Linked DNA regions of Haloactinospora alba. The protein of the gene in region 1 binds, or shares a complex with, the protein of each later gene. Links are inferred from orthologs where the notes say so. Each region holds a gene or a part of one and is shown on either strand. Other genes may lie near its edges.

Region 1 (5,054 bases):
CGGTAGTTGGAGGCGTCGGCGGTGTACAGGGCCCGGGTTCCCCGGTCGAACGCGACCGTTCCGGACACCTCCGCGCGCAGCTCGTCACGGAATTCCTGAGTGGCGGTGGGAGACGCGTCCGGGGCGGTGTTCGGCTCGACCATGCTCCCACCCTGACGCGAGGCGCATGTGGTGACAACCGTGCCACTACCCGTTGGGGATTTCCCCACGGGGAGACGGGGCGTGGGGCACTGCGGGAGCCGCCCCATCCCCACGGGCGCAGCGTCCCGACAGAACGGCACCGCCCTTCGGCGCGGTCGAACGCCGCGGACGTCGGCCCCGGAACGGTCGACGGCCCCTGTCGTGCGCCTACCCGGGTTCCGGGGAGCCGTCCGGGGTCTGCTCCCCCTCCCGCTCCGGAGACGGACCCGACGGCTTCCGCGTATCGACACTCGGGCTCGGCTCGGGCCGCTGCCCTTCCAGCGCCTCCTCCATGGCCGCAGTGAGCTCACCGTTCGCGTCCATGTCCAGGTTCCACAGCATGAGGCCGCCCAGGCCGTTCTCACGCACGTACTCGCCCTTCATCGCCACGACCTCGGGGGTGTCGTAGCTCCACCACTCGTCGCCGTCGATCAGCCAGTAGGCGCCGTTCACCGGGTCCATGAAGCGCCTCCCCTCCCGCTTCTCCAGCGCGGCGTAGGATTCCGTGGAACCGCCGTAGCCGCCGTCGGCGGCGCCGGTCGCCCGAACGAAACGCGCGGGGCCGTCAGCGCGTACTCCCGACCAGCCGCGGCCGAACCCGGGGAACCCCAGTACGAGTTTCTCCGGGGGCACTCCCAGGTCGAGGTACTGTTGCACCGCCCGTTTCGCGCTGGCGGAGTTCGGGGCGTTGTCGGGCGCGTAGAGCTGGGAGTGGTGGTTGGTGACCTCGCTCCACGGTCCGCTGAAGTCGTAGCCCTGGACGGTGGCGAAGTCCAGCTCGTCGAACGCGTCCGCCTCGTAGCTGTCCGCGATGGTCTCCTCACCACTGGCCACCGAGGCGGTCAGCGCGTACTCCTCACCAGTCTCGGAGCCCAGCTCGTCGAGCTGGCGCCGGAACTCCCGCACGAGCAGGGTGAAGTTGCGTTTGTCCTCCTCGTGCTCGATGTTGTCCTCGTGTCCCCGGCCCCCCGGCCACTCCCAGTCAAGGTCGATCCCGTCGAAAACGCCGGCGGCCGCGCCCTCTCCTCCCTGCGGCTCCCCACCGCGCACGGGGAGGTTCCCGCGCAGCCACAGGTCGATACACGAGGACACGAACTCCCTGCGTGACTCCTCGGTACGGGCGGCACGGGAGAAGTAGGTGGACCAGTTCCATCCGCCCAGGCTGATACTGGCGCGCAGGGCGGGGTGTTCGCTTTTGAGCTTACGCAGCTGCCCCAGGCTTCCCGCGAGCTCCTGTCGGTAGTCGTCCGCCTGCCCGTCGACGCTCTCCTCCGCCGAGTAGCGGCGCTGGTAGATCTCCCACGCCTGGTTGGAGCCCTGGGGAATGTGGCACTTGCCCTCGGAACTGACGTCGCCGAACGCCCACATGAGGTGGGTGAGCTGGTCCGCCGCTCCGTTCTCGGCGATGTCCGCGATCGTGTAGTCGCGGTTGGCCGTGTTCCAGTCCGCGAAGTAGCCGACGCGTTCCCCGCCGGAGACGCTCTCCCCGCTCGTGTCGCTGACGACGGTGAACGCGCTGAAGAACAGCGCTCCCAGGACCGTTGCTGTGGTCCACCCGAGTGGGGTACCCGCCCACCGCTCCCGGCGGGATGGAGCCAGCCGCCACTTCCGTGATGACATCATCACAAAAAGTAGCAACCTCGTGCAGGTCGGGGGAAGCGACACGGGCTTCCGCGGGGAACGGCCCGCCAGGGGTCACGCCGTTCCGGATATCCGGTCGCGCATCGCTCGCTTCTGCTGCTCGGCCGTCATGAGCTCGGTGAAGACGCGCTGGTGCTCCTCGGGGGACTCCGTCGGGTCGAGCCGGCTCAGTTTCGACTTCAGCTCCGCCATCCTGCGGTTGACGGCGTGGACCCGAATCGTCCCGAGGATCTCGCGGGCGTCACTCTCCTCGAGGTCGCCGTCGACTTCCACCGGCTCGACCGCGAGCTGGGTGACGAACGCCTGCTGGACCTCGTTGGGTGCCGACTCCCGCAACGCCCCGATCCACGTTCCGGGGTCCTGCGCCGCGGCCACCCCGCCCCGCGACCGGATGAGTTCGTGGATCGCCCGATGCTGGGGAACGGTGAACGCGTCCTGCTCCAGTTGGTCGAACTCGGTCGCCAGCCCCGGGTGCTGCACGGCGATCTTCAGTGCCTGCCGCTCCCGCTGCAACGCGGGGTCCCGGAGGTCGTAGGGAGCCGGATCGGCGGCGCCGCCCTGCTGGGAGGGGCGCGCCCCGTGCTGCCCGGAGGCCCCGCCCCGCATGTGTTGGGCGACACGCCGCTGCACGAATGCCTCGTCCATGATCCCCAGCCAGTGGTCGAGGTTCACCCCGTACAGTTTGCGCACCCCTTCGTTGCGGATACTGGCGACGATCTCCGCCGCCGCGTCCAGTCCGGCCATCCGGCCTTCGGGAGTGTCAAGGTCGTACTGTTCGATCACCGCTCGGATCATGAACTCGTAGAGGGGCTTCCGAGTGCTGACCAGATCGGCGACCGCCCGGTCGCCGTGCCGGAGGCGCAGGTCGCAGGGGTCCAGGCCGTCGGGCTGGACCGCGACGAACGTCTCGGACTCGAAACCGTGCTCCTCCGCGAAGGCACGCACCGCGGCGTTCTTGCCGGCGGAGTCACCGTCGAACGTGAAAACCACCTCTCCGCCCTGGTTGGAGCGTCCGAGGAGCATCCGGCGCAGTACCTTGAGGTGTTCCGACCCGAACGAGGTGCCGCAGGTGGCGACCGCCGTGGGCACGCCGGCCAGGTGGCAGGCCATGACGTCGGTGTAGCCCTCCACGATGACAGCCTGACGGTCCCGCGAGATGGCGCGTTTGGCCAGGTCGAGCCCGTAGAGCAGGTGGCCCTTCCGGAACACGGCGGTCTCCGGGGTGTTGAGGTACTTCGGCCCCTCCTCGTCCGGGTCGAGCTTACGCGCGCCGAACCCGACGACCTCGCCCGTGATCTCACGGACCGGCCACACCAGCCGGTTGCGGAACTTGTCGTAGGGACCCCGCCTGCCCTGGCCCGCCAACCCGGCCTCGATGATCTCCTGGTCGCTGAAACCGTTGCGGCGCAGGTGGGTGGTCAGTGCCTCCCATCCCGGGGGCGCCAGCCCCACACCGAAGTACTCCGCGTCGTTGCGGGTGAAACCGCGTTCGCTGAGGAAGCGGCGCCCCGGGCGGCCCTCGGGTGCCAGCAGGCACTCGGCGTAGAACCGCGCCGCTGCCCTGTTCGCCTCCAGGAGCCGTTGGCGCTTCCCCTGGTCGTTGCGCGGAGCGGACCCTCCTCCTTCGTAGCGGACCCGTATGCCCGCACGCTGGGCGAGGGACTCCACGGTCTCGGCGAAGCTGAGGTGCTCCATCTTCTGCACGAAGGAGATGACGTCGCCGCCCTCGTGACAGCCGAAGCAGTGGAAGAGCCCTCGGTCGGGGGTGACGTTGAACGAGGGGGACTTCTCGTCGTGGAAGGGACACAGCCCCTTCAGCGAGCCGCCCCCGGCGTTGCGGAGCTGCAGGTACTCGCCCACCACGTCAGCGATGGGCGAGCGTTCGCGCACGAGCGCCACGTCTTCGTCTCTGATCCGCCCGGCCATGACACCTCAGGGTAGTTCGCCCGGGAACCGTCTGGTACGAGCGCGGGGAGAGCCGGACAGGGGTCCCGCGGGAAACACACGTCGGTGATCGGGAGTCGTCCCGGATGCCGGCGCTCCGACGTCGCCGGTTGCCTCGGGGATGGTCGTTGGCGGCCGGGCCCCCGCGGGAGGCTTCCGATGCCGCCTCACCGTAGCGACCCGGCATGCTGGGAGAGTCGGCGGCCGCACCGGACACGGCGAGTCGTCGTGGTCCTCTGCGCAGGAGGGCAAGGGCGTTTGAACTTCCCCTGCACATTTGCCCTTTTCATCAATACTTCTAATGAACTGAGCGGTAACGCTACGCCCAACTGCGACCTGTTGTACATTCCAAACCATGCACACAGTCGCGCTAATATCGAACCAGACATATGCGGCATATGGAGTCCTTTCCCACCTCAATATCACTGGCTTCAGGTCCGTGGGGATTTTCGCCACCCCCGACGAACTCCCCTCCCCCGCCCCGAGCGTGATTGTGGTCGGACCCGAATGCGACGGGGCGCTCATCTGGATGTGCTCGCGCAGTGCCCAGTCACGCAGCCCGGTCTTCTGCCTCGACGTGGGGGGAGGCACCTCCAGGATGCTCGAAGCCCTGCACGCCGGCGCTTCCGGATACTGCGACGGAGACCAGGAGGACCTCGCCACCGGTGTACTCAATCTGGCCGCGGGAGAGAAGTTCGTCCCGCACCACCTGATATCCCACCTGGTCGACGCCTACCTGCGTCTCTGCAACACCAACCCGATGCACTCCCTGGAGGTCCCCAGCGGCCACGACCTCACCACCAGGGAGATGCAGGTGATCGTCCTCCTCGTCGACGGCCACACGACGAAGGAGATCTCGAAACGGCTCGTCATCAGCGAGCACACGGCGAAGAACCACATCCGCAACATCCTCGCCAAACTCGACCTGACGAAACGCTCCGAGATCATTTCCTGGTACTACCGGATACAAATTGCCGGGTTTGTCTAGAATGCCGATCCAGCCCGCCCGCCACACCCCGTTCGGCCGCACGTGCTGTCACCACCCGTACCTCGAGCCCCACCAAGAGCTTTCCATGCCCTGCGTACCGCACACTCCCGGGAAGACCCCCACCCGGGAACAACGGTCACCCGACGAGGCGAGCGTGCCAGAGCTCGGCAGAGGTATCGGTCAGGGACGCCACCTGGTCCACGACCGTACGCAGGACCGCGGCTTCATCAGCCGCGTCCGCGGCCCCGGGACGGAACACCGCGTCCAGCGTCCCCGGCACCCCCAGGTAGACCGCTTCCAC
Region 2 (2,945 bases), on another replicon or contig:
CTTTCCGTGACACCCCGGGCGCGCACCGGAACACGGCCACTGCACACGACCGCCACGCGGGAACCAGGATTGACTTTTTGGTGAACGGACGGTTAACTGTAGTCTTCACGGGGATGAACAAGGGGGTGTCGCCATGGCTCACAACACGGGCAGCGCGACGCGCACGGACCGCTCCAGCACACAACGGCGCCGTTCCCGGCTGTTCGGGACGGCCACGGGGACCGCGCGCGGCCGGCGCCGCGACGCGGCGGTGCGGCAGCGCGAACCGGTCGAACCCCGCATGTCCACCCCCGCGGGCCCGCCGAAACTCAGCTGGGTGCTGGTGACCGACGCCGACGGCCGCACCCGCCCGGAAGCCCGCTGGTCCTGCTGAACCAGCGGCTCACGCCCCGTCCGCCAGCCGCGAGGACCCGCGAGGGCAGCGAACGGCGCGACACACGTCCCGCATCGCCCGGTCCGGTGCGGTCGCGCACCGTTCACGTGCCCGTTGATCGGCCGCCCGGAGGACTACGTCCAAACGGCCGGAGCGTTCCCGCACCCTGGGCGCACGCCCACGGGTGAACAGCGGGTTAACGACAAGCCAACCATCCCGCCGCCGGGGCGGACGGCGGAACGGACCGGCTCAGCTCGGCGCCATGTCCACGAACCGGCTGTAGTGTCCCTGGAACGCCACCGTCACGGTGGCCGTGGGTCCGTTCCGGTGCTTGGCGACGATGAGGTCGGCCTCCCCCGCCCGCGGTGACTCCTTGTCGTGCGCGTCCTCCCGGTAGAGCAGGATCACCATGTCCGAGTCCTGCTCGATCGACCCGCTCTCGCGCAGGTCGGCAACCTGGGGCTTCTTGTCGGTGCGCTGCTCCGGCCCACGGTTGAGCTGGGAGAGCGCTATGACGGGCACGTCCAGTTCCTTCGCCAGCAGCTTCAGGGACCGCGACATCTCCGAGACCTCCTGCTGGCGGCTCTCCACCCGGCCGGCCGCGGTCATCAGCTGCAGGTAGTCCACGATGATGAGCTTGAGGTCGTGCTGCTGTTTCAACCGCCGGCACTTGGCGCGGATCTCCATCATCGTCATGTTCGGCGAGTCGTCGATGAAGAACGGGGCGCTGGCGACCTCACCCATCCGGCGCGCCAGGCGCGTCCAGTCGTCGTCGGTCATCAGGCCCGACCGCATCGTGTGCAGCGGAACACGGGACTCCGCCGACAGCAGCCGCATCACGATCTCGTTGCGTCCCATCTCCAGGCTGAAGAACGCCGACGTCATCTGGTGCTTGATGGAGGCCGCGCGGGCGAAGTCGAGCGCGAGGGTCGAGTTGTGCGTGGGCACCATCGCCGGCGTCGCCAGGTACAGATGGTCAGGGTGGTCCACCTGGACGCAGCGCACCGGCACGCTCGCGACCCGGTGGACCTTGCGTACGGTCCGCTCCCCGACCGCCATCTCCTCGCCGTCCGCGTGTTCGGCGATGTCGCGCGTCGTGCGCAGCTCCACCGGCCGCCGCGGGGTCACCACCGGCCACTGGTGCTGGGCGTCCGCGACGACCGCGGTGCCGTCGTCGAGGACGAGCTCGTAGCACGGCCGGTCGTGCATGACCCCGGTCGCGGCGACGACGCTCGTGGGGGTCCGGTCCGCCGCGAGGAGGGTGTCGCCGACGGCCACCTCGGCCATCGTCGTCCACCCGTCCGGGGTGGGCAGAGGGGTGTCCAGCGCGAGGGCCTTGCCCACCGCGGGTCGGGCGGCGATGATGATCATCTGCCCGGGGTGCAACCCGTTGGAGAGCTGGTCGAAGTCCGTGAACCCCGTGGGAACGCCGGTCATGGAACCGTCGTGGGCGGAGATCGCCTCGATCTCGTCCAACGCGCCGGGCATGATGTCGCTCAGCGCGAGGTAGTCCTCACCGGTGCGCTTCTCCGCGACCTTGTGCACCTCGGCCTGGGCGTGGTCGACCAGGTCGTCGACCTCGCCGTCCCCCGAGTAGCCGATCTGGGCGATCCGGGTTCCCACCTCGACCAGTCGGCGCATCACCGCCCGGTCGGCGACGATACGGGCGTAGTAGCCCGCGTTGGCGGCCGTGGGTACGGCCTCGGTGAGGGTGTGCAGGTAGGGCGCCCCGCCCACCCGGGCGATCTCGCCGCGTTTGGTGAGCTCGGCGTTGACCGAGATCGCGTCGACCGGCTCGCCGCGGGAGAACATGTCCACCACGGCGTCGAACACGGTCTGGTGGGCGGGCCGGTAGAAGTCAGCGGAGCGAACGATCTCCACGACCTCGGTGACCGCCTCCTTCGAGAGCAACATACCGCCGAGCACACTCTGCTCGGCCATGATGTCGTGCGGTGGCGTGCGTTCGTACCCACCCTGGTCCGGTGGTTGATCGGCGACGCTCACGAGCTCTCCCCCTGCGACACGAATGGCACGGCTCACGTACCTGGACTTGGATTCTGACCGCTGGACCATGGCGACGCAAAGCGGTCTGCGGGACGAACCGGGGAGATCTTGTGGGGGGTTGCGGATCCACTACGAACATCTTGTACACAAAGCCTGTGGATAACTCCCGCGGTTCTCGCGGATACCCTAGTTGAACTGCGAAAACAATAATCTCCACCGCATTCTGAAAGAAACTTCACATCCGTTCATCCACAAGTTATCCACAAGCGGATCCCCGCCCCGTGGACAACTTCTCCCCCCACCGCGCGTCCCACGTTCCCGTCCGCTACTGTTGCACGGTCATGCCCACACTGCTCTCCGCACCGCCGTTCCGACACCTCCACGACCGCGAGATCTTCCGCCTCGCCATCCCCACCTTCGTGGCGCTCGTGTCCGAACCGCTGTTCCTCCTCACCGACTCCGCGATCGTGGGGACACTGGGAACCCAGGCGCTCGGCGGCCTGGGCGTGGCCAGCCAGGTACTGATGACCCTGGCCAACCTGTGCATCTTCCTGGCCTACGGCACCAC

Evidence for each region.
Region 2: the proteins of dnaG (region 1) and dnaB are in contact, whole or in part, in a crystal structure (PDB 2R6A), measured with the Geobacillus stearothermophilus proteins. The link is inferred for Haloactinospora alba from one-to-one orthologs. Residues at the interface, in WP_049624496.1 of Geobacillus stearothermophilus: Lys456, Leu457, Leu458, Pro459, Ala460, Asn463, Ala464, Leu467, Leu535, Leu536, Ile537, Ala538, Gln544, Glu545, Asp548, Tyr549, His552; in WP_033016901.1 of Geobacillus stearothermophilus: Ser13, Glu15, Ala16, Gln18, Glu91, Leu92, Asp94, Ala95, Val96, Pro97, Thr98, Ala99, Ala100, Asn101, Tyr104, Tyr105, Ile108.

Annotation. Positions count from the first base shown.
Region 1 is NZ_VFQC01000001.1:1,061,081-1,066,134, reverse strand. What follows is about bases 1,312-4,175. They hold dnaG (DNA primase), read right to left. Parts: upstream 3,748-4,175; coding sequence 1,876-3,747; downstream 1,312-1,875. Other genes in these bases: FHX37_RS04880 (glycoside hydrolase family 18 protein), read right to left, coding at 1,312-1,800. Also shown: FHX37_RS04885 (FAD-binding and (Fe-S)-binding domain-containing protein), read right to left, coding at 1-143; more of FHX37_RS04880, read right to left, coding at 349-1,311; FHX37_RS04870 (response regulator transcription factor), read left to right, coding at 4,205-4,753; FHX37_RS04865 (deoxyguanosinetriphosphate triphosphohydrolase), read right to left, coding at 4,890-5,054. UniProt on the Escherichia coli protein: RNA polymerase that catalyzes the synthesis of short RNA molecules used as primers for DNA polymerase during DNA replication.
Region 2 is NZ_VFQC01000002.1:312,762-315,706, forward strand. It holds dnaB (replicative DNA helicase), read right to left. Parts: upstream 2,378-2,945; coding sequence 623-2,377; downstream 1-622. Other genes in the region: FHX37_RS19100 (hypothetical protein), read left to right, coding at 134-373; FHX37_RS19110 (MATE family efflux transporter), read left to right, coding at 2,719-2,945. UniProt on the Escherichia coli protein: The main replicative DNA helicase, it participates in initiation and elongation during chromosome replication. Travels ahead of the DNA replisome, separating dsDNA into templates for DNA synthesis.